4 regions of the Pseudomonas sp. Leaf127 genome follow, and region 1 is predicted to be linked to each of the others. Evidence: riboswitches for the same ligand, from Rfam matches in the RefSeq annotation. Region 1 holds a riboswitch; each other region holds the start of a gene.
What was found. A riboswitch is a leader RNA that binds a small molecule or an ion and turns the genes downstream of it on or off. The one in region 1 is predicted to bind cobalamin.
Positions count from the first base shown of each region.

Region 2: it holds a riboswitch for cobalamin, as region 1 does, so the genes downstream of both, cobO (cob(I)yrinic acid a,c-diamide adenosyltransferase) here and cobW (cobalamin biosynthesis protein CobW) in region 1, are expected to answer to the same signal.
Region 3: it holds a riboswitch for cobalamin, as region 1 does, so the genes downstream of both, ASF84_RS10150 (TonB-dependent receptor) here and cobW (cobalamin biosynthesis protein CobW) in region 1, are expected to answer to the same signal.
Region 4: it holds a riboswitch for cobalamin, as region 1 does, so the genes downstream of both, ASF84_RS08435 (ABC transporter substrate-binding protein) here and cobW (cobalamin biosynthesis protein CobW) in region 1, are expected to answer to the same signal.

Region 1 is NZ_LMOA01000021.1:336,539-343,856, forward strand. It holds gene cobN (cobaltochelatase subunit CobN) at 1-3,746, opposite strand, end outside; gene cobW (cobalamin biosynthesis protein CobW) at 3,750-4,814, opposite strand; cobalamin riboswitch at 4,909-5,113, opposite strand; cobalamin riboswitch at 5,170-5,387, shown strand; gene ASF84_RS14875 (CbtB domain-containing protein) at 5,486-5,671, shown strand; gene ASF84_RS14880 (CbtA family protein) at 5,681-6,382, shown strand; gene ASF84_RS14885 (cobalamin biosynthesis protein) at 6,366-6,791, shown strand; gene cobM (precorrin-4 C(11)-methyltransferase) at 6,840-7,318, shown strand, end outside.
Region 2 is NZ_LMOA01000020.1:66,653-73,970, reverse strand. It holds gene cbiB (adenosylcobinamide-phosphate synthase CbiB) at 1-188, opposite strand, end outside; gene bluB (5,6-dimethylbenzimidazole synthase) at 185-835, opposite strand; gene ASF84_RS10975 (cobyrinate a,c-diamide synthase) at 832-2,130, opposite strand; gene cobO (cob(I)yrinic acid a,c-diamide adenosyltransferase) at 2,127-2,738, opposite strand; cobalamin riboswitch at 2,835-3,045, opposite strand; gene ASF84_RS10965 (PQQ-dependent sugar dehydrogenase) at 3,148-4,464, shown strand; gene ASF84_RS10960 (C40 family peptidase) at 4,597-5,139, opposite strand; gene ASF84_RS10955 (C40 family peptidase) at 5,213-5,914, opposite strand; gene ASF84_RS10950 (NAD-dependent deacylase) at 5,989-6,753, opposite strand; gene hda (DnaA regulatory inactivator Hda) at 6,747-7,318, opposite strand, start outside.
Region 3 is NZ_LMOA01000012.1:499,062-506,379, reverse strand. It holds gene ASF84_RS10160 (hypothetical protein) at 1-528, shown strand, start outside; gene ASF84_RS10155 (OmpA/MotB family protein) at 535-1,212, shown strand; cobalamin riboswitch at 1,290-1,494, shown strand; gene ASF84_RS10150 (TonB-dependent receptor) at 1,621-3,744, shown strand; gene ASF84_RS10145 (ABC transporter ATP-binding protein) at 3,792-4,562, shown strand; gene ASF84_RS10140 (ABC transporter substrate-binding protein) at 4,559-5,524, shown strand; gene ASF84_RS10135 (FecCD family ABC transporter permease) at 5,533-6,543, shown strand; gene ASF84_RS10130 (AEC family transporter) at 6,641-7,318, shown strand, end outside.
Region 4 is NZ_LMOA01000012.1:132,524-139,841, forward strand. It holds gene ASF84_RS08420 (LysR family transcriptional regulator) at 1-302, shown strand, start outside; gene ASF84_RS08425 (ABC transporter ATP-binding protein) at 344-1,135, opposite strand; gene ASF84_RS08430 (FecCD family ABC transporter permease) at 1,132-2,154, opposite strand; gene ASF84_RS08435 (ABC transporter substrate-binding protein) at 2,151-3,164, opposite strand; cobalamin riboswitch at 3,321-3,655, opposite strand; gene ASF84_RS08440 (FadR/GntR family transcriptional regulator) at 3,674-4,390, opposite strand; gene ASF84_RS08445 (FadR/GntR family transcriptional regulator) at 4,507-5,241, shown strand; gene ASF84_RS08450 (oligogalacturonate-specific porin KdgM family protein) at 5,857-6,591, opposite strand; gene ASF84_RS08455 (ABC transporter ATP-binding protein) at 6,791-7,318, opposite strand, start outside.

The DNA.
Region 1 (7,318 bases):
AGCAGCAAGGTTTCCAGCGCCTCGCGATACTCGCCCGGTTCCTGCCACAGGCCACGTTGCTGGGCTTCGAGCAAGCGCTCGGTCATGTCGCGCAGGGCATCGGGGTTGTGCTGCTGGATAAACTCGCGGGTGTCGCCATCGAGCAGGTAGGCGTCAGCCAGCAGTTCATACTGGTGGTCGTCGATCAGTTCGGTGGTGGCATCGAAGCCAAACAGGAAGTCCACCGTGGCGGCCATTTCGAAAGCGCCTTTATAGCCGTGGCGCTTGACCCCTTCGATCCACTTGGGGTTGGCCGCCCGCGAGCGGATCACCCGGTTGAGCTCTTCCTTGAGGGTGCGGATTTTCGGCAGGTCCGGCTGGCTGTGATCGCCGTGATAGCTGGCGGTCTTTTCGCCGCTCAGGCTGTCAGCTGCGGCGAGCATGCCGCCCTGGAACTGGTAATAATCGTTGGAATCGAGCAGGTCATGCTCGCGGTTGTCCTGGTTCTGCAGCACCGCCTGTACCCTGGACAGGCGCTGGGCGAAGTGCTGACGCGCCGGAGTACCATCGTCCTGGCCGCCATAGGCGTAGCCGCCCCAGTTCAGGTAAACCTCGGCCAGGTCTTCGCGGCTTTGCCATACGCGGCCATCAATGGCGCCCTGCACGCCTGCACCATAGGCGCCGGGCTTGGCGCCGAACACCCGCCAGCCGGCCTGGCGCCGGGCATCGTCTTCACTGATGCCCTTGGCTTGCAGCTCAAGGCGCTCCTGGCGCACGCGGGCCGCCAGTGGATTGAGGTCGTCTGGCTCATCAAGGGCCGCCACCGCTTGTACCGCGGCGTCAAACAGGCGAATCAGGCTGGCGAAGGCGTCGCGAAAGAATCCTGACACCCGCAGGGTCACATCGACACGGGGCCGATCCAGAAGGCTCACCGGCAGGATCTCGAAATCGTCGACCCGCTGGCTGCCGGTCGCCCAGACCGGGCGCACGCCCATCAGGGCCATGGCCTGGGCAATGTCATCACCGCCGGTGCGCATGGTCGCAGTGCCCCACACCGACAGGCCAAGCTGGCGCAAATGATCGCCATGATCTTGCAGGTGACGTTCCAGCAACAGGCTGGTCGAATGAAAACCGATGCGCCAGGCCGTAGGGGTCGGCAGGTTGCGTACATCGACGCTGAAAAAATTGCGCCCGGTGGGCAGCACGTCCAGCCGCCCGCGACTCGGTGCCCCACTGGGACCGGCCGGTACGAAACGCCCGGCCAGGGCATCGAGCAGACCCTGCATCTCGGCCGGGCCGCAGGCGTCCAGACACGGTGCCACGATCTCACGCAGGTGCTCGATGATCAGGTGCAAGTCTTGGTGAGCGGGTACGTCAGCCAGGCTTTCATTTCTGATGACACGCTCGATCAACTGCGCCGCATACAGCTCCAGCCGCTCACGGCTGTCACCCTGTGTGCGCCAGGGCTCCTGGCTCACCGCCTGCAAGAGCGCCGGTTTTTCCGGGGCGCATGGCTCGGCGAGGGCGCAGTCCAGCGGGTCGAAGTCCAGGGCAAAGGCCTTGGCCAAGGCCCGCAGCAGGCTCGAATGCGCCCCGCGGCCGTCGCCACGCGGGATGCGCAGCAGGGCCAGCAAGGTGTCGATGCGCAGCCGTCCGCTCGGCGACTCGCCGAACACGTGCAAGCCGTCGCGAATCTGCGATTCCTTCAGGTCACACAGGTAGGTGTCCAGGCGCGGCAGCCAGACGGCGGCATCGGCGTCGGCATTGAGCGAAGCATCCAGTTGCAGCTCCAGGTCGAGCCGGCTGTCGCGCACCTGTTGCAGGATTTCACGTTGCAGCTCACGGGCGCGGCGCGGGTCGAGCAACTGCGCTTCGTAATACTCGTCGGCCAGTCGCTCCAGGTCGCGCAGCGGTCCGTAGGTTTCGGCGCGGGTCAACGGTGGCATCAGGTGGTCGATAATCACCGCCTGGGTACGGCGCTTGGCCTGGGCGCCCTCGCCCGGGTCATTGACGATAAATGGGTAGATGTTGGGCAACGGGCCAAGGATAGCGTCCGGCCAGCACGTCGCCGACAGCCCGACCCCCTTGCCCGGCAGCCACTCCAGGTTGCCGTGCTTGCCCACATGGATCACCGCCTGGGCGCCATAGGCAAAACGCAGCCAGAAGTAGAACGCCAGGTAACCATGGGGTGGTATTAAATCGGGGTCGTGGTACACCGCACTGGGGTCGACCTGGTAACCGCGGGCCGGCTGGATGCCGACAAAGGTCAGGCCCAGGCGCAGCCCGGCGACCATCATGCGCCCGCCACGAAACATCGGGTCGGCTTCAGGCGCCCCCCAGCGCTGGATCACCGCCTCACGATTGGCCTCTGGCAAGGTGGCAAACGCCGTCAGGTAGTCTTGCAGTGCCAGGCTTTGCTGGCACGGCCGCAGATCGAGGCTGTCCAGGTCGTTGGTCACCCCGCCCAGCAATTGCTGGATCAGCGCGGTGCCGCTGTCGGGCAGCCCCTCGACCGGATAGCCTTGCTGTTGCATGGCGCGCAGGATATTCAGCGCCGCCGCTGGCGTGTCCAGCCCCACCCCATTGCCGATACGGCCGTCGCGGGTGGGGTAGTTGGCCAGGATCAGGGCGATGCGCTTGTCGGCATTGTTGCGCCGCGCCAGCTCGATCCAGTTGCGCGCCAGGTGCGCGACGAAGTCCATGCGCTCGGGCTGGGCGCGGTAGCAGACCACGTCCGACTGGCTGCGCTCGCTGTGCCAGGCCAGGTCCTTGAAGCTGATCGGCCGGCTGATGATGCGCCCGTCCAGCTCCGGCAAGGCGATGTGCATGGCCAGGTCACGGGCACCCAGGCCCAGGTCGCTGGCCTGCCAGGCCGGCTCGTTGTCCTGGGCGCAGATGGCCTGGATCACCGGGACATCGCGCCGGAACGGCCGCAAGTGCGGCGTTTCCGGGCTCGACTGGGCAAAGCCTGTGGTGTTGAGAATCAACGCGGCATCGGCCTCGTCCAGCCAGTCTTCGACGGCCGTCAGACAGCCGGCTTCCTTGAGGCTGGCCACGGCGATCGGCAGCGGGTTGAGGCCCTGGGCCTGCAAGCGCTGGCAGAACACGTCGATGAACGAAGTGTTGGCCGCCTGCAAGTGCGAGCGGTAGAAGATCAAGGCCGCTACCGGTGCGTCGGCGGCCCAGTCGGTTTGCCAATCGGCCAGTTGCGCCCGGGTCTTGTGCGGATGGTAGATGACGGCACGTGGCAGGGCCTGGGGCTCTTGCCAGGCGTAGTCGCGCCCCAGCCACTGGCTGGCCATGCAGTTGAACAGGTTCAGGGCATTGTCCAGCCCGCCCTGGCGTAAAAACTGCCAGAGCCGCTCGCCCTCGGCGGCCGGCACCGTGCTGAAATCGGATAATTCCGGGTCCGGGCGATCGCAGCCCGGCACCAGGATCACCTGCACACCACGCGCCGCCAGCTCCAGCAGGCGCTGCACGCCGTAGCGCCAGTAGCCGATGCCGCCGTGCAGCGAGAGCAGGATGACCCGCGCATGCTGCAGCACTTCTTCGACATACAGGTCGACCGAGGCGTGATTCTGCACCTGCATCGGGTTGGCCAGGCGCAGGCTCGGGTAGTCGTCCGGCAATTGCTGCGCAGCCTCGGCCAGCAAGGCCAGGCTGGAGTCGCCGCTGCAGAGAATCACCAGGTCGGCGGGGGTTTGCCCCAGGTCGGCAATGCTGTCGTCCGTTACGAAACCACCGGGCTGGGTTCTCAGCAGGTGCATGGCTTAACCGGCCAATGCCGCGTGCAAGCGCGCTTCAAGCACCGCCGCATCCAGTTCCTGGCCGATCAGCACCAGGTGCGTGGCGCGCTCTTCATCTGCGCGCCAAGCGCGGTCGAAATGCTTGTCGAAGCGGGTGCCGACGCCTTGCACCAACAGGCGCATCGGCTTGCCGGGGATGGCCACGAAGCCCTTGACCCGCAGGATGCCGTGCTCGACCACCAGTTGCGTCAGGGCCGCGAGCAGGCGCGCTTCTTCAGCCTCGGGCAGCTTGATCGAGATCGAGTCGAAAGCGTCGTGATCGTGGTCGTCGTGGTCATCACCTTCGTGATGGTCATGATGGGTCTTGCGCCCGTCGATGTGCCGCTCGGACTCGGCGCCGACCCCCAGCAGCACGCTCAGTGGCAAGCGGCCGTTACTGGCCTCGATCACCTTGACCGCCGGCGGCAGCTCTTCGGCGACTTCGGCGCGCACGGCGGCCAGGCCCTCGGCGTCGATCATGTCGGCCTTGTTGAGGATCACCAGGTCGGCGCTGGCCAGTTGGTCGGCGAACAGCTCGTGCAGCGGCGATTCGTGGTCCAGGTTGGGGTCCAGCTTGCGCTGCGCGTCGACCTGGTCCGGGTAGGCGGCGAAGGTGCCGGCCTTGACTGCCGGGCTGTCGACCACGGTGATCACGGCATCAACGGTGCAGGCGGTGCGGATTTCCGGCCACTGGAAGGCCTGCACCAGCGGCTTGGGCAAGGCCAGGCCGCTGGTTTCGATCAGAATGTGGTCCAGTTCGCCACGGCGCTCGACCAGCTCGCGCATCACCGGGAAGAACTCTTCCTGCACGGTGCAGCACAGGCAGCCGTTGGCCAGTTCGAAAATGCGGCCATTGGCTTCTTCTTCGGTACAGCCGATGGTGCATTGCTTGAGGATTTCACCGTCGATGCCCAGCTCGCCGAACTCGTTGACGATCACCGCGATGCGCCGGCCTTCGGCGTTATCAAGCATGTGGCGCAGCAAGGTGGTTTTGCCCGAGCCCAGAAAGCCGGTGACGATGGTGACGGGAAGCTTGGACTGCGTTTTCATCGGATGCCCTTTGGTCATGCGGCGGGCAAACAGGACGACAGCCGCGCGCCGGGCGCACAGTGCGAATCGCCACCGGATCACCCCGCCCGGTTGTAGTGAGAATTCGGTTGAGGCAGGTCTCCTGGCTGGCGGCGTGGCCATGGCCTGCTGGCCAGGCCGTTCGCCGCGCCTTCCCGCCCAGGGCAGTGGCTGTGCGACGAACAGGACCGTTTACAGTTGCGGGGGCAGCTACGGCTCGACCGTATTCCCGTCTTAGCCTTGCGCCATTTGCACAAGGAACCTCAGACCGGCAAGGCTACGCAGTGGCTGGGCAAGGGTCAATGTCAAGATTGACGTCATGCATGGCTCATGCTCTGCTACACACCTTGTTACGGGTGCCCTTCACAGGGTGAAACGGGAAACCGGTGCTGTCGTCCGCCTGCCAATGGGCTGACACAAAGTCCGGTGCTGCCCCCGCAACGGTAAGCGAGCGAAGGGTCTATCCACTGTGCCACGGCATGGGAAGGCGATCCTTGCATGACGTCCTGAACGTCCCTCGCCAGCCCGGAGACCGGCCCGCTATCTATTTCTCTGACAACCCCGCGGTGGGCGGGCGCAGTCGATACGGGCCGATGTTCGTCGCCCCGCGTCCATGCGCCTGCCTGCCCTTTTGAAAACAAGAGGCAAGCCGTATGTCGATCATCAGCAGCAGCCACCCCGCCGCCACTCCCACCACCCTCAGCCAGCGCCTGACGGCCGCCATCGGCGCGGTATTGCTCGGTTGCAGCCTGGTGTATTTCGCCGGCTTCTCGCACATCGACGCGGTGCACAATGCCGCCCACGACACCCGGCACAGCGCCGCCTTTCCTTGCCATTGAGGCCTGACCATGTTCAAGCGAATTGTGCAGACCGCAGGTTTCAGCGGCCTGCTGGCCGCCCTGCTGCTGACCCTGGTGCAGAGCCTGTGGCTGACGCCACTGATTCTTGAAGCGGAAACCTTCGAGCAGGCACCGGCCACCCAGGAACACACCCACGCGCCGGGCGCTGCCGCCCATGTGCATGCGCACGACGACGAGGCCTGGGCACCGGCCGATGGCTGGCAGCGCTTGCTGTCGACCACCGGTGGCAATCTGGTGGTGGCCGTGGGCTTTGCCCTGATGCTGGCCGGGCTCTACACCCTGCGTGCGCCGGGCAGCACGCTGCAGGGCCTGTTCTGGGGACTGGCCGGGTTTGCGGTGTTTGTCCTGGCGCCTACCCTGGGGCTGCCTCCGGAATTGCCGGGGACGGCAGCGGCCGAACTGGGCCTGCGCCAGAACTGGTGGATTTCCACCGCCGCCGCCACGGCTGCGGGCCTGGCGCTGATCGTGTTCGGCCGCGGCACCTTGCTCAAACTGCTGGGGGTGGCCGTGCTGGTGGTGCCGCATGTGATCGGCGCACCTCAACCGGAACAGCATGCGAGCCTGGCACCCGAGGCGCTGGCGTCGCAGTTCATCGTTGCGTCGTTGGTGACCAATGCACTGTTCTGGGCCGCCCTGGGGGCCATCAGCGCCTGGCTGTTCCGCCGCAGCCGGCATGCCGGTCAGTACTGACCGGCCGTGGCTGGCCCTGGGCCTGGGCTGCCGACACAGCTGCCCGGCCGAGGTGCTGCTGGCGCTGATCACACAGAGCCTGCATGACCATGGCCTGGGTATCGGGGCGGTCAGTGCGCTGGCTTCCATCGACAGCAAGTGCGACGAGCCGGGCTTGTGGCAGGCTGCCGAACAACTCGGCCTGCCGCTGGTGTTTTTCAGTGCAGCACAGCTCCAGGCCTATGAAGGCCAGTTGACTCACCACTCGGCGCTGGCCTTCGAGCGCACCGGCTGTCGTGGCGTGGCCGAAAGCACGGCGCTGGCACTGGCCAGCCAGTTGAGCGGCAAGCCTGCCTGGTTGCGCATCACCTACCGGAAAAACGATCAGGCCACATTGGCCTTGGCCAGCAGCCCTGTTACAGGCAGATAATACCGGCTTTATTGCGACCTTATTTCTTGCACGTCTCTGGAGTGTTCATTGACTGTTTATTTCATCGGTGCCGGCCCCGGCGATCCCGAGCTGATCACCGTCAAGGGCCAGCGCCTGATTCGCACGTGCCCGGTCATTATCTATGCCGGCTCGCTGGTCCCCCTGGCCGTGCTGGAGGGCCATAGCGCCCATCAAGTGGTCAACAGCGCCGAGTTACACCTGGAACAGATCATCGCCTTGATGAAATCGGCTCATGCACAAGGCCAGGATGTGGCCCGGGTGCATTCCGGCGACCCGAGCCTGTACGGGGCGATCGGCGAGCAGATTCGCTGCCTGCGCGAACTGGATATTGCGTTTCAGATCGTTCCCGGTGTCACCGCCACGGCCGCTTGCGCGGCCCTGCTGGAAAGCGAGCTGACCCTGCCGGACGTGGCCCAGAGCGTGATCCTGACCCGCTTTGCCGACAGCAGCCCCATGCCGGCCGGTGAAGCCTTGGGTGACCTGGCACGGCATGGCACGACCATGGC
Region 2 (7,318 bases), on a different contig from region 1:
GTCAACGGCACCACGGCCAGCACCCAGGCGGTGACACCATGGCTGCGCCAGCCACGACCAGCGGCATTGAAGCGTTGCTCGATACGCTCGGCATAGCGTCCGAACGCCACCAGCGGATGCCAACGTTTCGGCTCGCCCAGCAACGCATCCAGCGCCACCCCCGCCGCGCTCAACAGCGCCACACTCATGGATGCACTCCCCATTGGTTTTCATACAGCAATTGTTCGAGCGGGCGCGCCTGCGCCCAGCCTTCGAGCACCAGCATCGGTGCCGGATAAAAGCCATCGACCGGTCCCAGGCACAAAATGGCCAGGGGCCGCGCGCCGGCGGGCATGTCGAGCAAGGCGGCCAACGCATCGGGGTCGAACAGCGACACCCAGCCCATGCCCAGGCCTTCGGCCCGCGCCGCCAGCCACATGTTCTGGATGGCGCAGGACAACGACGCGATGTCCATCTCCGGCAAGGTACGCCGGCCAAAGATATGCTGTTCGCGGCCGTCCATCAGCGCCGCGACGATCACCTCGGCGCAATCGCTGATGCCCTCGACCTTGAGTTTCATGAAGTCATCGGCGCGCTCGCCCAGGGCCTCGGCAGTGCGCACCCGCTCCTGCTCGACCTGGGCCTGCAGGCTGGCACGCAAGGTCCGGTCGGTGATGCGGATGAAACGCCAGGGCTGCATCAAACCGACGCTGGGCGCCTGGTGCGCGGCCTCCAGCAAACGCGCCAGCCGTTCGGGCGCCACCGTGCCACCACTGAAGTGGCGCATGTCACGGCGCTCGGCAATGGCCCGGTACACCGCCGCCCGCTCATCGGGGCTGAAGGCTGCGTCGCTCATGGCGTGAACAGCGCCGCAATCGCAGGCGGGCTCGAAGGGAAATAAAAATGCACGTACGAGGCCGTCAACCGGCCCAGGCGATAGACCGCCTCGGCCCCGCGCCCGCCATTGGGGCTCACGCCCCGGGCGATCGGTGTCAGTTCAGTGCTGGTCAATGAGTGATGGTAAGTGTGCCCGCGCAGCAAGCCTTCGGGCAGCGCCACGTTCTGCAACGCCAGGGCCGCCAGGCGCGTTTGCATCACCGCCTCGCCCGGCACCAAACCGGCCAGTTCGACGCGCACGCCCTGGACATCGGTCAGGGCATCGAGCAGGTAGAGCATGCCGCCGCACTCGGCCAGGATCGGTTTGCCTGCCGCGTGATGGGCGGCAATCGCCTCGCGCATCAAACGGTTGGCGCCCAGGGCCACATGGTGCAGCTCGGGATACCCCCCGGGCAGGTACAGGCTATCGGCCTCGGGCAGCTGCGTGTCATGGATCGGCGAGAAGAAACTCAGCTCGGCGCCCATGCCCCGCAGCAGGTCGAGGCTGGCGCCATAGACAAAGGCAAACGCTTCGTCGCGGGCGATGGCGATGCGCACCCCGGCCAGCAACGGCTCGACCGGTTGCGGCTCGGGCGCAGCAAAGGTCACCGGCGGCGGCAGCGTCACTTCGCAAGTGCTGCCCAGCGCCTGGGCGGCGGCGTCCAGGCGCGCGTCCAGATCATTCAATTCACTGGCCTGCACCAGACCCAGATGGCGGCTGGGCAGCTCGATGCCGGTCTCGCGCGACAACGCGCCGTACCAGCGCAGCCCTTCGGTCAGGCTGTTTTCCAGCAGTTGCGCATGGCGCACAGTGCCGACCCGGTTGGCCAGCACGCCGGCAAACGGCAGGTCCGGCTGATAACGCGCCAGCCCCAAGGCCAGGGCGCCGAAGGTCTGGGCCATGGCGGTGCCGTCGATGACGCCCAGCACCGGCACCCCGAAGTGCCGCGCCAGGTCGGCGCTGGACGGGGTGCCGTCGAAGAGGCCCATGACCCCTTCGATCAGAATCAGGTCGGCCTCACCGGCCGCCTCCCAGAGCAGACGGCGGCTGTCTTCGACGCCGATCATCCACAGGTCCAGTTGATAGACCGGCGCACCGCTGGCGCGCTCCAGAATCATCGGGTCGAGAAAATCCGGGCCGCATTTGAACACACGCACCTTGCGCCCCTGATTGCGATGCAACCGGGCCAGCGCAGCGGTGACGGTGGTCTTGCCCTGCCCGGAGGCCGGGGCGGCAATCAATACGGCGGGGCACTGGCGGGCAGCGTCACTCACAGCTCGATGCCCTTTTGCGCACGAATGCCGGCCTGAAAGGCATGCTTGACCATGCCGATCTCCGACACGGTGTCGGCCAGTTCGATCAATTCGGGCTTGGCACCGCGGCCGGTGACCACCACATGCTGCATGGGCGGGCGCGCCTGCAGGTCGGTCAGCACCTGGTCGAGGTCCAGGTAGCCGTGCTTGAGGGCAATATTGAGTTCATCGAGGACCACCAGGCTGATGGCCGGGTCGCTGAGCAATTGCTTCGACACCTCCCAGGCCGCCTGGGCAGCGGCGATGTCGCGCTGACGGTCCTGGGTTTCCCAAGTAAAGCCCTCGCCCATCACGTGATAGCGCACCTGCTCGGGAAAACGCCGGAAAAACAGCTCTTCGCCGGTGCTGTTGCGGCCCTTGATGAACTGCACCACGCCGCATTGCATGTCGTGACCCATGGCCCGGGCCAGCATGCCGAACGCCGAGCTGCTCTTGCCCTTGCCATTGCCGCTGAGCACCAACAGCAGGCCGCACTCATTGGGCGAATTGGCAATGCGCTCGTCGATGATGGCTTTCTTGCGCAGCATGCGCGCCAGGTGGCGTTCGTCACGTTCGGGGGATGGGTTCATCTTCAGCTCTCCGCTGGGGGGCACGCGAAAGCAGACGACAGGACAGCCTCGGGCCGCCAGGCGCGTACCCGTTGCAGAGCATCGCCCGCCGTGATGCTGTGGAAAGAGTGACAGGCCGGTCTCCGGGCTCATGAGCGGGTGTTACCCCTGGCGGTGCGCCTTCCCGGGCAAACCCAGTGGCGTTGGACACCGCCTTGACTCATCTACCGTTGCGGGGGCAGCGCCGGAATTGGACAGGTCCTGACCGGCTTCCCTGTTTCACCTCGCCAATCGATGATTGCAAGGCACCTGAAACAAGCGGCGAAGGGTAGAGGGTTGGGTAAACAGCGTCAAACAGTATTGAATTGAACCTCACGGACGGCGCTTTCTCTATCCATAATCAGCTTTTGGTTTATGGCGAGGCCTCACCATGCTCAAGCGTGTCCCGCATTGCGCAATCATCCTGCTCACCGCAGGCGGCCTGGCAGCCTGTGGCGAAACCGCCAGCCTGCAAGTGGCCGACGGCTCGGGCCCTGCCCCGCAGCTGCCCGCCCCCAACAAGACCCTGCTGCCGACGGTCAATATCGCCCCGGCCATCGGCTGGCCCGAGGGCGGCAAGCCGGTCGCCGCCCCCGGCACGCAAGTGGCCGCCTTTGCCGAAGGCCTGGACCATCCGCGCTGGCTGTATGTCTTGCCCAACGGCGATGTGCTGGTGGCCGAATCCAACACGCCCGCTAAGGAAAATACTGGGGGCGTGCGTGACTGGATCGCCAGAAAGATCATGAGCCGCGCCGGGGCCGGCGTGCCCAGCGCCAACCGCATCACCCTGCTGCGCGATGCCGACCGTGACGGCGTTGCCGAGACCCGCTCGGTGCTGCTGGAAAACCTCAACTCACCGTTCGGCATGACGCTGGTGGGTAATACGCTGTACGTCGCTGACACCGATCGCCTGCTCGGCTTCCCCTATGAAAGCGGCCAGACCCGGATCAGCAGGCCACCTGCGGTGATCACTGACCTGCCAGGTGGCGAGCTGAATCACCACTGGACCAAAAACGTGATCGCCAGCCTCGACGGCAGCAAGCTGTACGTCACGGTCGGCTCCAACAGCAATGTCGGCGAGAACGGCATGGACCAGGAACAGGGGCGCGCCGCCATCTGGGAAGTGGACCGCGCTTCAGGGCAGAAACGCCTCTTCGCCTCGGGGCTGCGCAACCCCAACGGCATGGACTGGGAACCGGTGACCGGCAAACTCTGGACCGCCGTCAACGAGCGCGACGAAATCGGCAGCGACCTGGTGCCCGACTACGTGACCTCGGTGCAGGACGGCGGCTTTTATGGCTGGCCCTACAGCTACTACGGCCAACACGTCGATGAGCGCGTGCAGCCACAAGACCCGCAGAAAGTCGCCAGCGCCCTGGTGCCCGATTACGCCGTGGGGCCGCACACCGCTTCGCTCGGGCTGGTGTTCGCCGACGGCAAGACCCTGGCCGCGCCGTTCGATCAGGGAATGTTCATCGGCCAGCACGGCTCATGGAACCGCAAGCCGCACAGCGGCTACAAGGTGGTGTTCATCCCGTTCAAGGCCGGAAAGCCTGCAGGCCAGCCGGTCGATGTGCTGAGCGGATTCCTGGACAAGGACGAGAAAGCCCTGGGCCGCCCGGTGGGCGTGGTCAACGACCAGCGTGGCGGCCTGCTGGTGGCGGACGATGTAGGCAACCGCATCTGGCGCGTGACATCAGCCAGGTAGGACGGAATGCCGGACCACCGCGACCGAGTGCGTAGCGCTCACAGAAATTGATTAAACGCTGAAATTTTACGACTGCTAACGCAGCCGGTCGCGGGCAAGCGCGCTCCTACCGGGCAGAATAAAGACTGTGAATCACCGGCCGTTCTGCGCCAGGCTTTCCGGGCGGATCACGCGCTTGGCGTTCAGATAGGCCTTCTGCCAGTAAGGCTTGCTCAGGCTGTCGAGCTTGACCGTGCCACCGGTGGCCGGTGCATGCACGAAGCGCCCTTCACCGACATAGATACCGGCATGCGACACCTGCGAGCCGCCGGAGGTGGCGAAGAACACCAGGTCGCCGGTCTGCAACTGTTCACGCCCCACGGTGGGGGCATTCATCACGATCATGTCGCGCGTCGAGCGTGGCAGGCTGATGCCGGCCATGTCACGGTACACATAGCCGATCAGCCCGCTGCAATCGAAACCGGAATCCGGGGTATTGCCGCCCCAGCGATATGGCGTACCCACCAGCCCCAAGGCACGAAACAGCACATCCTCGACCGCCGGTGACGCTACGGTCGCGGGCGCAGCCAGCACGGGGCGCTGAACGATACGGGGTTTCTGGGGGGGTGGTGCGCTGGCGCAGGCGCCGAGCAGCGCTGCGAGGGAAATCACCATCAGGCGTAACGTCATCGACATAACCACAACTACTCCCTTCGGATGCGGCCTTGTTGCCGAAAGCACAAAGCCCGGTCAGGGACCGGGCATCACGTTATTTATGGCGTTTGATAGTAGCGGGTTTTACGCTGGTCGAGGTCATCGCCGTGGTCTGCACGTCGCCGCTTGGCGGTGCCAGCACCAGGGCGCGCTTGGCCTCGATGAAGGTCTTGCTCCAGTACGAGTCGTCCAGGCTGTCGATCCGGACTCCGCCGCTGCGGCGGCTGCTGGAATGAATGAACTGCGCATCCCCCAGGTAGATCGCTGCATGGCTGACACGACCGCGACCGGCGGTGCTGAAGAACAGCAGGTCACCCGGCTTGAGGTCGCGGCGGGCAACCTGCGGTGCATCGATATTGATCATTTCCCGGCTCGAACGCGGCAGGCTCATGCCGGCCTCTTCGCGGAACAGGAAATTGATGAAACCGCTGCAATCGAAGCCCGAGGTAGTCGAGCTGCCGCCAAAACGGTAGCGCGTACCGATCAGCGACTTGCCGCGTTCCAGAATGGAGTCGGCCAGCAACGGCAACTGGTAGGAGGTGTTTCTGGAGAACCCGGCCAGTTCTTCTTCGGCTTCCTGCTCCTGCTGCAATTGAGCAGTGTGGGCATGACGCGCGCCGGACTGGGCGGTGATGGAATGGGTGTACTGCGCCTGGTGTTCAGGCTGCGGCTGGGTGACCGATGACTGGGTCGAGCAACCGAACAGAAACGTGGCAAAAAGCAGTGGCACGAGGGGTGCGAAGCGAACAACTTGCATGGGCACGACCGTGGCGGAAAATTCAGGAGCCGCGACTATGCCTTCAATGAAAGTGATTTGCAAATTCTATCGAATTAAATGTGACTTATGAGTTCAGGCATGACATGTGCCGCCCGCCCCTTGAGAAACACGTCCATGGCGGCACTGTGATCAGTGGCCAAAGGATTGATTTCCAAGGTAAACCCGCCTGAGACACGGGCGCGCAGCACAGGTTCCTGGATATAAGGAAAACTGGCAGTGGTGCCAATGCTTAGAACCGCATCGAACCCCAGGCTCATCTGCTGTTCCAGAGCGCTCAAGGCCTGTTCCGGCAGCATTTCCTGAAACAACACGACCGGCGGTCGCAAAATGCCATTACACACCCTGCAGAGGGGCGGCAAGGGTCGTTGCAGGTGCTCGCTCAGGTGAGGATCCTGTGCGCCGCATGCCTGGCAGAACAGCGGCGCCATCTGCCCATGAATTTCGATCAGTCGTTCCGGCGGACTGCCAGCGGCACGGTGATAACCGTCGACGTTCTGGGTCAGCACCCAGCACTCGGGCTTGAGACGCTGCAACTGGGCAATGGCGTAATGCGCGACATTGGGTTCGCCGCCCAGGCAGGCACTGCCCAGCTGAGCAATGTACTTCCAGCACAGTGCCGGGTCGCGGCGCAGCATCGGCCCCGACAGGGCCACTTCGATGGGCAGGTCGTCATCGGTGCGGCCGTTGTACAGGCCGCCGACGCCCCGGTAGGTCGGCAACCCCGAATCGGCGGACAGCCCGGCCCCGGTGATCACCAGAATGCGGCGGGCATGGCGCAACGCTGCACCGGCCTGGCGCATCAACTGCGGGTCTACCACCCAAGGGTTTCCTTGAGAAAGGGAATAGTCAGCTTGCGCTTCTCCTGCAATGACGCCTGGTCGAGGCGCTCAAGCAGATCGAACAGCGCGCTCATGCTGCGCGTGCCGCGCGTGAGGATGAAGTGCCCGACGTCGTCGGTGAGGTGCAGGCCGCGGCGTGACGCGCGCAATTGCAGTGCACGCAGTTTGTCTTCATCGGACAGGCCGCGCATCTGGAACACCAGGGCCATGGTCAGCCGCGACTTGAGGTCGGGCAGCTTGATCGGCAGTTCACGGGGCGACTTGGAGGCGGCGATCAGCAGGCGTCGGCCGCTGTCGCGCAGGCGATTGAACAGATGGAACAGCGCTTCTTCCCAGTCCGGCTTGCCGGCAATGGCCTGCAGGTCGTCCAGGCACACCAGCTCGTATTGCTCCAGATGGTCGAACAGCTCCACACCCTCTTCGAGCAACTGGGCCAGGGGCAAGTACACCGCCGGCTCCCCGAGCTGCTTGAAACGCAGGCACGCGGCCTGCAACAGGTGCGTACGACCTACCCCGTCCTTGCCCCACAGGTAGATCAGGCTTT
Region 3 (7,318 bases), on a different contig from region 1:
AGCCTGGACCGCCACGCCGCGACCGCAGGCGAGCACCTTGAGCAGCTCAAGACCCTGGCCGGGCAAGAGAACCCGCAGGCGCAGGAGCAGCATCAATTGCTGATTGATCACCTGACAACGCTGGCCACCCTCACCGAAGAAAGCAACCTGTCGCTGGACAGCCTTGATCACCGCGCCGAGCGCGCCACCGCGCAACTGGATGAGCTGCAGAACCTGGAACGGCAACTGGCACAACAGGCCCAGGGGCATCACGGGATTCTGATCAAGCAATTGATGACCCTCAGCACCCAGGCCGGCGATGGCAATCGCTCGCTGGCCAGCCTCGATGAGCGCAGCGAACAGAGCGTGCATCACTGGAGCGTGGCGGCGGCGCAGTTACAGGCCTCGGTCGACGGCATTGCCGGTGACCTGCAGCAAGCCACCGGGACGATCACCACCGCGGTGGGCGGGCTGGCCAGCGAGGTCGAGGGTCTGACCGCCCAGGCCCGCGATGCCAGCGAGCCCGCTGACGCTCCCGAGCCGGTGTAACAGGCGATGAAAGAAAAGCCCAATGAATGGGTGTCCATCTCGGACCTGATGGCCGGCGTCATGGCGGTGATCATGCTGATGCTGGTGGTGTCGGTGTTGCAGAACAAGGCCGGCGAAGCCGCTGCCAAGGCCGAGCAGCAGATGCAGGAACTGGCGCGCAGCCAGGGCAATGCCGCACAACAGGCGCGCTTGCAGAGTCTGCTGACCGAGATGCAGGCGGACCTGGAGCGTACCGGTGAGGCGCAACTGGTCGAGATCGACATCGCCAACCGGCGCCTGACCCTGCCCGATGATGCCTTCGCCCGTGGCAGCGCCTGCATCACCCCGGCCACACGCGCCGTGCTGGGCAAGTTGAGTGTGCGGGTGGCGACCTTCATGACCGAGTCGGCGCAGGCACAGGTGCTGGTCGAAGGCCACACCGACAACCTGGCAGTCAATCGTCCGGTGACTGACTTTGCCCGCTACTGCACGGTGTACGACGACAACTACACCTTGTCGGCGGCCCGCGCCCGCGAGGCGCGCAAGCTGCTGATTCAGGCACTCGATGCGCAACAGGCCTTGCGCGTGGGGGTGGCCGGCTACGGTGACTCGCGCCCCAAACCCGGGATCGACCCGGCCAGTGCCTTGAACCGGCGGGTGGAGATCCAGCTGGTGGTCGGCCGCCAGGTGACCGCCGAGTTGTAACCCTGACGGGGCCTGGGCCGTGCGATCGCGCATGGCCTGTGGCATCTGTATTTGACGCCGCCGTTCATCGGTGGTCTTATCCCGCCCCAGTTTCAGGTGTCTCATGCCGCCGTGCATGAGGTGAAACGGGAAGCCGGTGCGTCACCTTGGTGATCAGTCCGGCGCTGCCCCCGCAACGGTAAGCGAGCGACCCCTTCGACACACCACTGTGCCCTGGCATGGGAAGGTGAAGGGATCGTGATCCTCGCAAGCCCGGAGACCGGCCTGAAACCTCAGTGTGGTGCCTCACCACACGCGTTGGCAATCCCGCGGTGGGCGGGCGCAGGCCGGTATCCGTGCGCCTGCGCGTGCGGTCCCCTATGCGTTATTCCCTCCGGGTTCATTCTTTCCTGATCGAGTTGGAATAGCATGTCCCGCTTCTACCCTTTGCACCTGAGCCTGTTGCCCTTGCTGGGCTTTTCCGGCACAGCCCTGGCCGACCCTGGCCCCCTGAACCTGCCGGCCACCTCGGTCAGCGACGTCGCCGCACACGTCCGGCCAGACCTGAACACGCCCATGGCCACCGGTTCACGGCTTGAACTGACGCCCTTGCAGACCCCGGCCAGTCTCAGCCGTCTCGACAGCAAGATGATCGAGCAGCGCAACAACCAGAGCGTGCAGGAAGCAGTCAGCCGCGCGCCGGGCATTTCCAGCATCGTCGCGCCCGGCAACGGCAATACCGCGCTGTCGGCGCGGGGGTTTACCGGACACACGTCGGTGATGACGCTGTTCGACGGCGTACGGTTTTACACCGGGTTCGGCACCCAGACCTTTCCGGTCGACCCCTGGATGGTCGAGCACATCGATGTGCTCAACGGTCCGGCCTCCGTGCTGTACGGCGAAGGCGCCACCGGTGCAACGATCAATGTGATGTCGAAAAAACCGTTCGACGGGCCGATCCGCAATCGCCTGCGCGTCGGCTATGGCTCGTACGATCGCCAGCAGGCCGCCCTGGACAGCGGCGGCTCGCTGAGCGAGCGCCTGAGCTACCGCCTGACCCTCAACCAGCAGCAAAGCAACGGCTGGGTCGCTCACGGTGATTCGCGCAGCGAGGCCTTGAGCGCTGCCCTGCGCTGGCAGGCCAGCGATGACCTGAGTGTCACCCTTGCTCATGAGCGCGGCGACAGCGAGCCGGTGACCTGGTTCGGCACACCGCTGATCGACGGCCATTACCGTGACAACCTGCGTGACAAGAACCACAACATCCGCAATGCCGTGCAGCGCTACAGCGACGAATGGACCCGTCTCAACACCGACTGGCAGATCAGCGATGCGCTCAGCGCCAGCAACCAGGTGTACTGGATCAAGAGCCGCCGCCACTGGCGCAATGCCGAGGTCTATGACTGGCGCGCCAGCCAGGGCCAGTTGCTGCGTGGCGAGTACCTGGAGATCAAGCACGACCAGGAGCAGATCGGCGACCGCCAGACCTTTACGTTGCAGCATTCATTGCTGGGACTGGACAGCCGCACGGTGGTCGGCGCCGAGTACAACAAGATCCGCTTTGCGGTCGGTAACAATTCGCCGTACACGGATGTCGGCGGCGACTACATCGACCCGTGGCAACCGGCCGCCAGCGACTTCCAGAGCCAGTCGCCGTACCGGCCGCTGGCCGATACGCAGACCCGCACCTTGGCCCTGTTTGCCGAAAACCGCCTGCAACTGTCCGAGCGCTGGTCGCTGGTGACCGGCGTGCGCCGTGACCAGAACCAGCTTGAGCGCAACGACAAGCGCACCGACACCCGTAGCGACCGCCGCCTGACCGGCGGCAACTGGCGCGCCGGGCTGGTGTTCGCGGTCACCGATCAACTGTCGTTGTATGGCCAGTACTCGACCAGCGAAGACGGGGTCAGCAACCTGATCACCCTCAGCCCCAGCCAGCAACAGATGGACTTGACCGAGGCCAGGCAGACCGAGCTGGGCTTGAAGCAGGCGTTCCGGGACGGCCGTGGTGAGTGGACCCTGGCGGCGTACCACATCGTCAAGAACAAGGTGCTGACCTTCGACCCGGTCAGCCGCCTCAGCCAGCAGGCCGGCCAGCAGTCGTCCGATGGCCTGGAAGCCAGCCTCGACCTGCAACTGGGGTACGGCTGGCAGGTGGCGGCCAACGCCTCGGTGGTGCGCGCCAAATACGATGATTTCGACGAAAACGTCGATGGCATCAGCGTGTCACGCGCCGGCAATCGGCCGACTGACGTGCCCCGGCGCACGGCCAACCTGTGGCTGAACAAGGCCCTGACCGAGGAACTGGACGCCGGCGTGGGCCTGCGTTATGTCGATGCGCGTTATGCCAATACTGCCAATACCGCCCAAGTGCCGGGCTACACCGTGGTGGACGCCAACCTTGACTGGCAGGTGCTGCCCGAGGTGAGTCTGGGGCTGCAACTGTATAACCTGCTGGACCGGCGCTATGCGGTGACGGCGCAGAACAGCGCCCGGCAATGGCTGATGGGCCAGCCGCGCTCGCTGTTCGTCACCGCTGACTACCGTTTCTGATGCACATGGCGCAGGCACTGAGCCTGCGCCCTCGACAAGGAGTGTTTATGCCCCGTCTGAGCCTTGAAGGGCTGGCATGGGAGGCCGGGCGGGCGTTCCGGCTGGCCGACATCGACCTGCAGGTCGGTGCGCAGGAATTCGTCGGCCTGATCGGTCCCAATGGCAGCGGCAAGAGCAGCCTGCTGCACTGTGCCTGGCGCTTGCATCAACCCACCGCCGGCCAGGTGCGGCTCGATGGCCAGGACCTGTGGCAGCAGTCGGCCCGCTGGAGCGCGCGGCGCATGGCCGTGGTGCAGCAGGAGTTCCCCCAGGACTTCGGCCTGCGGGTGCTGGATGTCGTGCACCTGGGCCGGGCGCCGCACAAGGGTCTGTTCGAAGGGCACAGCGCGGCGGACCTGGCGCTGGTCGAGCAGGCCCTGCAGCGCACCGGCCTGCATGAGTATGGCGTGCGCCTGTTCGCCAGCCTGTCGGGCGGTGAGAAGCAACGCGTGCTGCTGGCCCGCGCCCTGGTGCAGCAACCCGAGCTGTTGATTCTCGACGAGCCGACCAATCATCTGGACCCGCGCTATCAACTGCAATTGCTGCAATTGCTGCGGCGCCTGAAACTCGCCACCCTGGCCAGCTTTCATGACCTGAACCTGGCCGCGGCGTTCTGCGACCGCCTGTATGTGCTGTGCGACGGTCGCTTGATCGCCAGCGGCACGCCCACCGAGGTGCTGACCGCCGAACTGTTGCTTGATGTATTCGGCGTGCAGGCCCTGGTCGACACCCACCCGCGGGCCCCTCATCCACGCATTACCTGGATAACCCACGCATGATCCGTCCCCTTTTCCTGTACCTGGCGCTGGCCTGTGCGGCTGTCGCCGAGGCCAGCGACTACCCACTGACCGTGCGCAGTTGCGAGCGCGACGTGACCTTCACCCAGGCGCCGCAACGTGCTGTCAGCCATGACCTGAACATGACCGACATGCTGCTGGCGCTGGGCCTGCGCGAACGCATGGTCGGCTTTACCGGCATCAGCGGCTGGAAAACCCTCGACCCCGCGCTGCGGGCCCAACTGGCCGGCCTGCCGGAAATCGCCCCCCGCCACCCGTCGGTGGAAAACCTGCTGGCGGTCGGCGCCGACCTGTACGTGGCCGGCTGGAACTACGGCATGCGCGTCGGTGGCCCGGTGACCCCACAGACCCTGGCGCCGTTGGGCATTGCGGTGTACGAATTGAGCGAATCGTGTTCGTTCGTCATGGGACAGCATGAGGCACGCTTTGCCGACCTGTACAACGACCTGCGCAACCTGGGCCGGATCTTTTCCGTCGAGGCCCGCGCCCAGGTGCTGATCGATCAGACCCGGCAGCGGGTGCAGCGCGTGCAGGCAGCCTTGGGCGACAACCCGGTGCGTCCCCGGGTGTTTCTGTATGACAGTGGCGAGGATCGAGCACTGACCTCGGGCCGGCTGGGCATGCCCCAGGCGCTGATCCAGGGCGCCGGCGGGCATAACGTGATGGACGATGTCAGCGGCAGCTGGGTCTCGGTCAACTGGGAAAGCGTGGTGGAGCGTAACCCCGAGGTCATGGTGATCGTCGATTACGGCCCGACGTCCTGGCAGGCCAAGCGTGACTTTCTGCTGCAGCACCCGGCCCTGCAAAGCGTCGATGCCATCCGCCATCAGCGCTTTGTGGTGCTGAGCTATATCCAGGCCACGCCGTCGCTGCACAACGCGCAGGCCTTGGAAATCCTCGCCCAGGCGCTGCATCCGGAACGGTTTGCCGAGGCCGCGCGGTGAAAGGCCGGGTGAGTCGTCGCGGCTACGGCGCCTTGGTCTTATTGCTGCTGGTGTTGCTGGTGCTCTCATGCCTGCTGGCGCTGGGCTTTGGGCCGGCGCACCTGTCGCCGATGCAGGTGGGCGGCATCGTGCTGCAACAGCTGGGTTTTGCCATCGACGGTCCCTGGAGCCGGGGTCAGGAGCAGATCGTCTGGCTGATCCGCGCACCCCGGGTGCTGCTGGGCGCGCTGGTGGGGGCCGGGCTGGCGATGGTCGGCACGGCCTTGCAGGCGGTGACCCGCAACCCGCTGGCCGACCCGCATTTATTGGGGGTCAGTGCCGGGGCGGCGCTGGGTGCGGTGCTGGTGGTGATGCACCTGGGCGCGTTCGCCGGCGCCTTGAGCCTGCCACTGGCGGCGTTCGTCGGAGCGCTGGGCAGCATGCTGCTGGTGCTCAGCCTGGCCAGCCGGCAGGGGCGGCTGGAAAGCGACCGGCTGCTGCTGGCCGGCGTGGCGGTGTCGTTTGTGCTGATGGCCGTGGTCAACCTGCTGCTGTATATCGGCGATCCGCATGCGGCCGGCTCGGTGATGTTCTGGATGCTCGGCGGCCTGGGCCTGGCGCGCTGGGACATGCTTGGCCTGCCGGCGCTGTGTGTACTGGCGGGCCTGATCGCCCTGCTCGCCCTGGCCCGCCCGCTCAATGCCCTGATGAGCGGCGAACACACCGCCGTCAGCCTGGGCTTTGACACGCGTCGGGTGCGCTGGCAAGTGTTTATCAGCACCTCGCTGCTGACCGGGGTGCTGGTGTCGTTGTCCGGGGCCATTGGTTTTGTCGGGCTGATGCTGCCGCACATGGCGCGCTACCTAGTCGGCGCCGAGCACCGACGGCTGATCCCGGTCAGCGCCCTGCTCGGCGCGCTGTTTCTGGTCTGGGTCGATGTGGCAGCACGTACCCTGATCGCGCCGCAGGACCTGCCGATCGGTATTGCCACAGCCGCATTGGGCGGGGTGTTTTTCGTGCTGCTGTTGCGCAGGCGCTGAATCCGGGCGGTGGACAGCTCTGGATCAAGGCGGCACAGTGTGCGGCGCTGTGCACACAGCCCCCAGACTGCCCCCGATGACCCGAATGGAAGCCCCCATGGAGTTCGAGATTCTCACCCGCGTCCTGTTTCAGATCGGCATTGCCGGCCTGGGTTATGTCGCCGGTCGCCAGTTGCAGATCAAGGCCCAGGACCTGGCCACGCTGCTGATCTATGTCATTTCTCCGGTGGCGATTTTCCAGGCCATCTACCTGTCGCCGGCCGACTGGTCGTACCTGACCTATTCGCTGGGCACCTACCTGGTGGCCTCCAGCGCCGGGGTGCTGGCACTGTTCAGTGCCCGGCTGTTCTGGAAGGACGCCCGCGCCAACCTGCTGGGCTTTGCCGGCGGCACCGGCAACACCGGCTATTTCGCCTTGCCGATTCTGTTCGCGCTGTTTGCCCCACCGCAGATCGCCATCGGCATTTTCATCATCATTGGCTGCGCGCTGTATGAATTCACCGTGGGCTACTTCATCGTCGCCCGCGGGGTGATGACCGCCCGTCAATGCCTGCTGCGCATCGCCCGCCTGCCGATCCTGTATGCCGCTGCACTGGCCATGGGCCTGAAAACCTTCGGGATCACGATCAGCCCGATCCTGATCAGCGGCATGGACACTTTCAAGGGCGCCTACAGCGTGCTGGGCATGATGGCCATCGGCATCACGCTGTCGAGCTTTCGCAAGCTGGAAATCGACTGGAAGTTCATGGCCTTTGCCCTGGGCTGGAAGCACCTG
Region 4 (7,318 bases), on a different contig from region 1:
ATCCCTACACGCCCCACGGTGGCATCACTGTGAATGAGTCAAATGCCTACGTTCAATGTGGTGTTGCAGGCTTCGGTATTGTCCAGGCACCAGGAATCGCCGTTGAGACCTTCCTGGCAAATGGAGAACTGGTTGAGGTGCTCAGTTCCCATCGCCCACAGCCGCGCCTGGTGTCGGTGCTTTATCCAAGCAGAACGCATCTTGCTCCTCAGGTAGAAGCCTTTGTGGGTTGGCTGAAAGAACATTTTCCTGTGCTGCACCCTGACTGGTTCATTGCGCCATCACCTTCGATTGCAGGCTGACGGCGCAACGGCCGGATTTCGCGAACACGTTGCAAGTCGTGTTACAAGGCGCGCAAGCGCAGCAGCCGCGTGCCGTCGAGCGGGTCGGTCAGCCAGTGGCCGTGTACGCCAAAGGCACTGAGCAGGCGTTCGGGGGTCAGCACGTCGTGAGGCAGGCCCAAGGCAATCAGGCGCCCACCGTGGAGCAGGGCCAAACGGTCACATTCCAGCGCCTGGTTGAGGTCGTGCAGGGCGATCACGCAGGTGACCGGCAAGGCCTTGACCAGGCCGAGAATACTCAACTGATGCTGAATGTCGAGGTGGTTGGTGGGTTCGTCCAGCAGCAGGATCTGCGGCCGTTGCGCCAGGGCGCGGGCAATATGCGCGCGTTGGCGTTCGCCGCCGGACAGGGTCTGCCAGTGACGCTCGCGCAGGTGCAGCAGGTCGACGTCCACCAGGGCCTGGCGCACGATCTCATCGTCTTCGCCGCTCCAGGGTGCCAGCGCCGACAGCCAGGGCGTGCGACCCAGCTCCACGGCGTCGCGCACGGTGATGCTGTCGCTGGTGTCGGCCTGCTGCTCGACCACCGCCAGTTGCCGGGCCACGTCACGGCGCTTCATCTGTGCCAGCGGCTGGCCGGCCAGGTGCACGCTGCCGGCGCTGGGTGCCAGAATGCCTGACAGCAGCTTGAGCAGGGTGGATTTGCCCGAACCGTTAGGGCCGACAATGCCCAGGGTTTCGCCGGGCCGCACGCTGAGGCTGACGTCCTGCAGCAAGGCCTGGCCCTTGACGATATGGGTCAGCCCGATGCAGCCGAGCGCTGCGGTATCGAGCAAGGGAGAAAAGGCATTCATCGCGGGCTTTTTCCCCGGATCAGGATCAGGGCGAACACCGGCGCGCCGATCAGCGCGGTGATCACCCCGACCGGCAGGGTCTGGCCCTTGATCAATGTGCGCGACAGCACGTCAGCGGCAATCAGAAACAGCGCGCCGCACAAGGCGCTGACCGGCACCAGCCGGGTATGGCGCACGCCGACCAGCATGCGCACGGCATGCGGGATCACCAGACCGACAAAACCGATGGAGCCGACAATCGACACCATCACGGCGGTGATCAGCGCTGCGCAGGTGATCAGCAGTACTTGCACACGGCGTACCGCAATGCCCAGCGAGGCGGCCGAGTCGCTGCCGAACATGAACGCATCCAGCGCCCGGCGATGCCACATGCACACCAGCAGGCCGGCCAGCACCACCGGCACCGCCAGCCACACCGAATGCCAGCGCACGCCGCTGAGGTTGCCCAGCAGCCAGAACATGATCCCGCGTGCCTGCTCGGAGCTGGCCGACTTGGTGATCAGAAACGACGTCAGGGCATTGAACAGTTGTGAGCCGGCAATGCCCGCCAGAATGATATGCCCGGCCGCGCTTGAGCCTTGGGAAGAGCGGGCGAGCAGGGCGACCATGGCAAACGCGGCCATGGCGCCGGCGAATGCGCCGGCCGACAGCGAAATCGCCCCGGCACCGATGCCCAGCAGGGCGACCAGCACCGCACCGGTCGAGGCTCCGGCAGAAATACCCAGCAAATACGGCTCGGCCAGCGGGTTGCGCAGCAGCGATTGCAGCACCACCCCTGACAGCGCAAGGCCGGCACCGCAGGCGGCGGCGACGATGGCACGGGTCAGGCGGTAGTTCCAGATGATGCCTTCGTCGATGGGGTCAACCGGGAAACCGGCGCCCCATAGCTTGTTGGCCAGGATCTGCCCGACCACCTCCATGCTGATGTAGGTTTCGCCGATGGCGGCGCCGGCGATCACGGCCAGTACCAGCACAACGCTGACCCACAGGGCATGGCCCACCAACACCCAGGCTCTCATGGGGCCTTGTTGAACCGGTCAGCAGCGTCGGCCAGCTCTTCGATACCTGTGAACATGCGCAGGCTGGCCTGCATGGCGTCGGCGTCGATGATGACGATGCGGTCGTTCTTGACCGCGTCCATGTTGCGCGTCACCGGGTCCGACTTGAGGAAGGCCAGTTTGCGCGTGTAGTCGTCAGCCGGAAAGCGGCGGCGGTCCATGCGGGCGATGACCAGGATGTTCGGGTTGGCCTTGGCAATGGTTTCCCAGCCCACGGTCGGCCACTCTTCATCGGAGGCGACGATGTTGCGCAGCCCCAGGCTGTTGAGCATGAAATCCGGAATGCCTTTGCGCCCGGCCACATACGGGTCGATGTCGAGGTCGGCACTGGAGAACCAGAACACTGCCGAGACGTCTTTGGCCTTGTTGCGGTCGACGTTGGCCAGCGCCTTGGCCAGCCGCGCCTTCAGTTCGTCGACCACCTGACGGCCACGGTCCTGGACGTCGAAGATCTGTGCCAGTTGCTCGACGCTTTTATAGAGGGTGTCGATGCGAAACGGCTCCAGCCGCGTACCGTCGGCGCCGACCAGGTTGTCCTTGCCTTCACAGTCCGAAGGCAAGATGTAGGTCGGGATCTTCAGGTCATGAAACTGCTCGCGGGTGCCGACCACCCCCTGTTTGCCCACCATCCACTCCAGTTGCACGGCCACCAGCCCTGGGCGCTTGCCGATCACTGCTTCGAAACTGGGGTCGTTGTCGGCCAGGCGCTCGACCTTGTCGTTCTGGGCCTTGAAGCGCGGCAGTACGTCGTTGAACCACAGTGAAGTGCCGGCCAGGCGTTCACCCAGGCCCAGTTCATAGAGCATCTCGGTGCCGGCCTGGCCGATGGTCACCGCCTTGTCCGGGGCCTTGGCGAAGGTCAGCGGCAGGCCGCAGTTCTCGAGCGTCAGCGGATACCGGGTGGGGGCGGCAAGGCTCTGGGCGCAAAAGCCCAGGGTGACCATCAGCAGGGTCAGGCGCGGCAGCGACAGCAGGGGCGGCATGAAAGGGCGATCTCCATTTCGTACGAAAGCGGGACGCAGTGTACAGGCAGGAAATACATCGCGGTCGCGACCCGACAGGCAGGCCTCGGCAGAACACACGACAGCAAGGCGTGCGCGGATGTCCTTCCCGGACACCCCGCCGGTCAGTAAAAATTCAGGTCGGCAGGTCTCCTGACTGGCACGTCTGCGCCTTGCTCCAGCCTTCCCGGGGATGAAACCCAGTGGCGCCTATGAAGCGGCTCGATGCCTACAGTTGCGGGGGCAGTTTCGTTTGCTTTTACCTGAGCGGTGACTGCGCATCGGTGGTGCTGCGTTACAAACCGGATCGCAATGCTCATTTACTTGAGTAAACTCCGCTTGCTCGCCGCTTTGCGCCTTGCCTCACCTTCGCTCGTCGACTTCTCAGGCAAAACCAGGCGTTTCACGGCCTGCGAATTCCCTGTTAGTTCCTCTCGGAAACCGACGGCGGCGATGGTAAACCATCGACACACGAGTCGCTAACGGTTTGTGTCCAGCCGCTGCAGGCAGTTGATCAGGTGCAGGCGCATGGCCGCGCGGGCCGCGTCGCCGTCCTGATGGACGATGGCCGTGAAGATCTGCGCCTGCTCGCGGGCCTGGGCCTCGGGGTCTTCGGCATGCGCCAGCACGGGCTGGTTGCCGAACCCGGTGCCGATGCGTGGCAGGATGCTGCTGCCCAACTGGTTCATCACGTCGGTGAAAAAGCCATTGGCGGTGCACAGGGCAATATGGCGATGGAACTGGTAGTCGGCCTGTACCGTATCGACGCCTTGCCGGGCGCAATCCTGCAGATGCTGCAACGCCTGGGCGATGGCCTCCAGTTGTTCCGGGGTGCGGCGCCGGGCGGCGAGGGCGGCGGCTTCCGGCTCCAGGCTCAGGCGCAGTTCGAGCACCGCCACGGCGTCGTGGCGCGTGCCGACCGCTGGCTCGTCGGGCGTTGCGCTGCGTGCTTGTGCGGCATCGACCACGAAGGTGCCGATGCCGTGGCGGGTTTCCACCAGGCCCTCGGCCTGCAGGCGCGACATGGCTTCACGCACCACGGTACGGCTGACACCGGTTTCAAGGATGATGGCCTGCTCGGTGGGCAGTTTTTCACCGCTTTTGATCTCGCCTTCACGAATCCTGCGGGAAAACTCGGCGACCAGCTGCTGGGTCAGGTTCGAGCGACGGCCCGAGGCTGCGGATGGTTGGTCCATATCGATGGGTCAGGTCCTGTGGGGCGCTGAGTATAACCTCGTGACGCGCCGGGATGCGGGTGTGTTTGTCGTTCTGTGCGGCCTATAATCGGGTATCCGACAAGAACGAGGCTGTAATGTCCGACAACGCCGCTCCCGCGCAGAAAAACCATCGACGCCTGGCCGAAACCCTGGTCGACCGCTTTGCCCAGCGCATGCGCGACGGCGTGCTGCAGCGCGGCGAAAAGCTGCCCTCGGAAGTGCACATCATGGAAGCCGAAGGTGTCAGTCGCACCGTTGTGCGTGATGCCCTGTCGCGGCTGCAGGCTGCCGGTCTGGTCGAGACCCGGCACGGGGTCGGCACCTTCGTGCTCGACATGCCGGCGCCGGAAGGCTTCAGCGTGGGGCCGGCGACCATCGCCACCTTGTCCGATGTACTCAATCTGCTGGAGTTTCGCCTGAGCGTGGAAGTGGAAGCCGCCGGCATGGCCGCCCAGCGGCGCAGCCCCGAGGCGTTGCTGGAACTGAAGCGGGCCTTCGAGGCGCTGCTCGAAGGCCCGCAAAAATCCGGTACCACCATCAATGCCGACTTTCAGTTCCATCTGAAGATTGCCAAGGCCAGCGGCAATGCCTACCTGATCGACATCATGAAGCACTTGGGCACCAAGCTGATCCCGCGCACCCGCATGAACTCGGCCTACACCGGTCAGAGCGACCGTACCGCCTACCTCAAGGGCATCGATGCCGAACACCGGCAGATCTACGAAGCCATCGCCCAGGGCAACGTCGACGCCGCGCGTGCCGCCATGTACCTGCACCTCAACGGCAGCCGCATGCGCCTGCGCCGCACCCAGTCGCTATACGGCGACTGACCCCCCGTAGGAGCGCGCTTGCCGGAATGCCGGACCACCGCGACCGGCTGCGTTAGCAGTCGTAAATTTTCAGCGTTTCCAAAAATTTGCGAGCGCTACGCACTCGGTCGCCGGCAAGCGGGCTCCTACCGGACGGTGCCTGTCCGAATAGCCCACTCTGCCGGAATGCCGCGACCGGCTGCGCCAGCAGTCGTAAAATTTCAGCGTTTCCGAGAATTTGCGAGCGCTGCGCACTCGGTCGCCGGCAAGCGGGCTCCTACCGGACGGTGCCTGTCCCAATAGCCTGCTGGCCCGCACCTCAACGGCAGCCGCATGCGCCTGCGCCGCACCCAGTCGCTGTACGGCGACTGGGCCCCGGTAGGAGCGCGCTTGCCCGCGACCGGCTGCGTAGCAGTCGTAAAAATAGTGGCGTTTCCAAGATTTCTGCGAGCGCTACGCACTCGGTCGCCGGCAAGCGGGCTCCTACCGAACCGTGCCTGTCCGAATAGCCCACTCTGCCGGACCACCGCGACCGGCTGCGCCAGCAGTCGTAAAATTTCAGCGTTTCCGAGAATTTGCGAGCGCTGCGCACTCGGTCGCGGGCAAGCGCGCTCCTACCGGGCCGCAATCGCACGATCAGAGAAAGTTGTACTGCACCCCGACCCGCAACCGCAGCTGGCGTTCATCGTCGGTGGCGTTGACCTTGATGTCACCCACCTCGAAGAACGGTGTCCAGTTCTTGTCCCACTTGTACTTGAACGCTGCGTTCTGCTCGTAGTCGCTGGTGTCGTTGTCGTAGCGGATGTAGTCGGCATCGAAGTAGATGAACTGGTACTCGTACGCCCAGGCACTGCCCTTGGGCGCGTAGTTGAGCCACACGTCATAGCGGTTGACCGTCTGGTCGTCCGAGGCGTTGTAGGCCATGTTCTTGTTGACCTTGTCGCGGTCGAGTTTGATCGAGTCGAAGCGATAGCGGCCCGACAGGCTCAGCTCGTCGGTCAGCTTGTAGCCGACCTTCAGGCCGGTCTTGTACGCCGTCGATTTCTCGATACTTTCCAGCTGGAAGGACGGGGTGAAGGTCCACTTGCTGTCGAGCTTGTACTGGTAACTGACGGTCAGCTCATGGCCGCTGCCCACGGTGTTGTCGAATGCCACGTCCTGGCGGTCACCGGCGGTCTTGTACTTGAGCTCGCCTTCGAAGCCCCAGCCGCTTTCCAGGCGCGTGCCGAACTTGACCCGGTCCGAGTGCATGCGCGACTCCTCCGTGTACTGGTGCCGGTAGTTGACGTAACCGGTATTGCCGGCCTGAACCCAGGCACTGGTCAGCAGGGTGGTGGAAGTCAGCGCGATCAGAGAGATGATTTTTTTCATTTTTTTATTCTTGTGATTGAGTTGATTTTCAGGGTTTTTCAGCAAATCGCAGGCAGCCGGATCCCGTGGCCGTAAAGGCCGCAAATCAAACTGACAGCGGGAGAGGCAGCGGCAAGCGGTGAGCTTCAAGCGGCAAGAAGCGATGCAGCGTCCTCGCGTGGTTCTTGCGGCTTGTCACCTGCAGCTTGTCGCTCGGTATTCAACCAGTGGGGCGGGCGTCCAGGTCGCGGCTGGCCTGGATCAGCAGCCTCGAGTAGTCGTGATGCACCTGGTTGCCCAGCAATTGGTCGCTGTCCAGGGTCTCGACCACCCGGCCCTGTTGCATCACCGCCAGGCGATCACACAGGTGGGCGACCACCCCCAGGTCATGGGTGACCATCAGGTAGGTCAGGCCGCGCTGGCGGCGCAGGTCAGCCAGCAGGTTGAGAATCTCGGCCTGCACCGACACATCCAGCGCTGAGGTGGGCTCGTCGAGCAGCAGCACCTTCGGTTGCAGGATCAGCGCCCGGGCTATCGCCACGCGCTGGCGCTGCCCACCTGAAAGCTGGTGCGGGTAGCGGTAGCGGAAGCTGTCGTTGAGGCCGACCTGGCCCAGCACTTCACTGACCCGCTCGTTACGCTCGCCGATGCGGTGCACGCTCAGCGGTTCCTTGAGCGCGGTGTCGACAGTGTGCCGTGGGTGCAGCGAGGCGTAGGGGTCTTGGAACACCATCTGCACCGTGCGGTA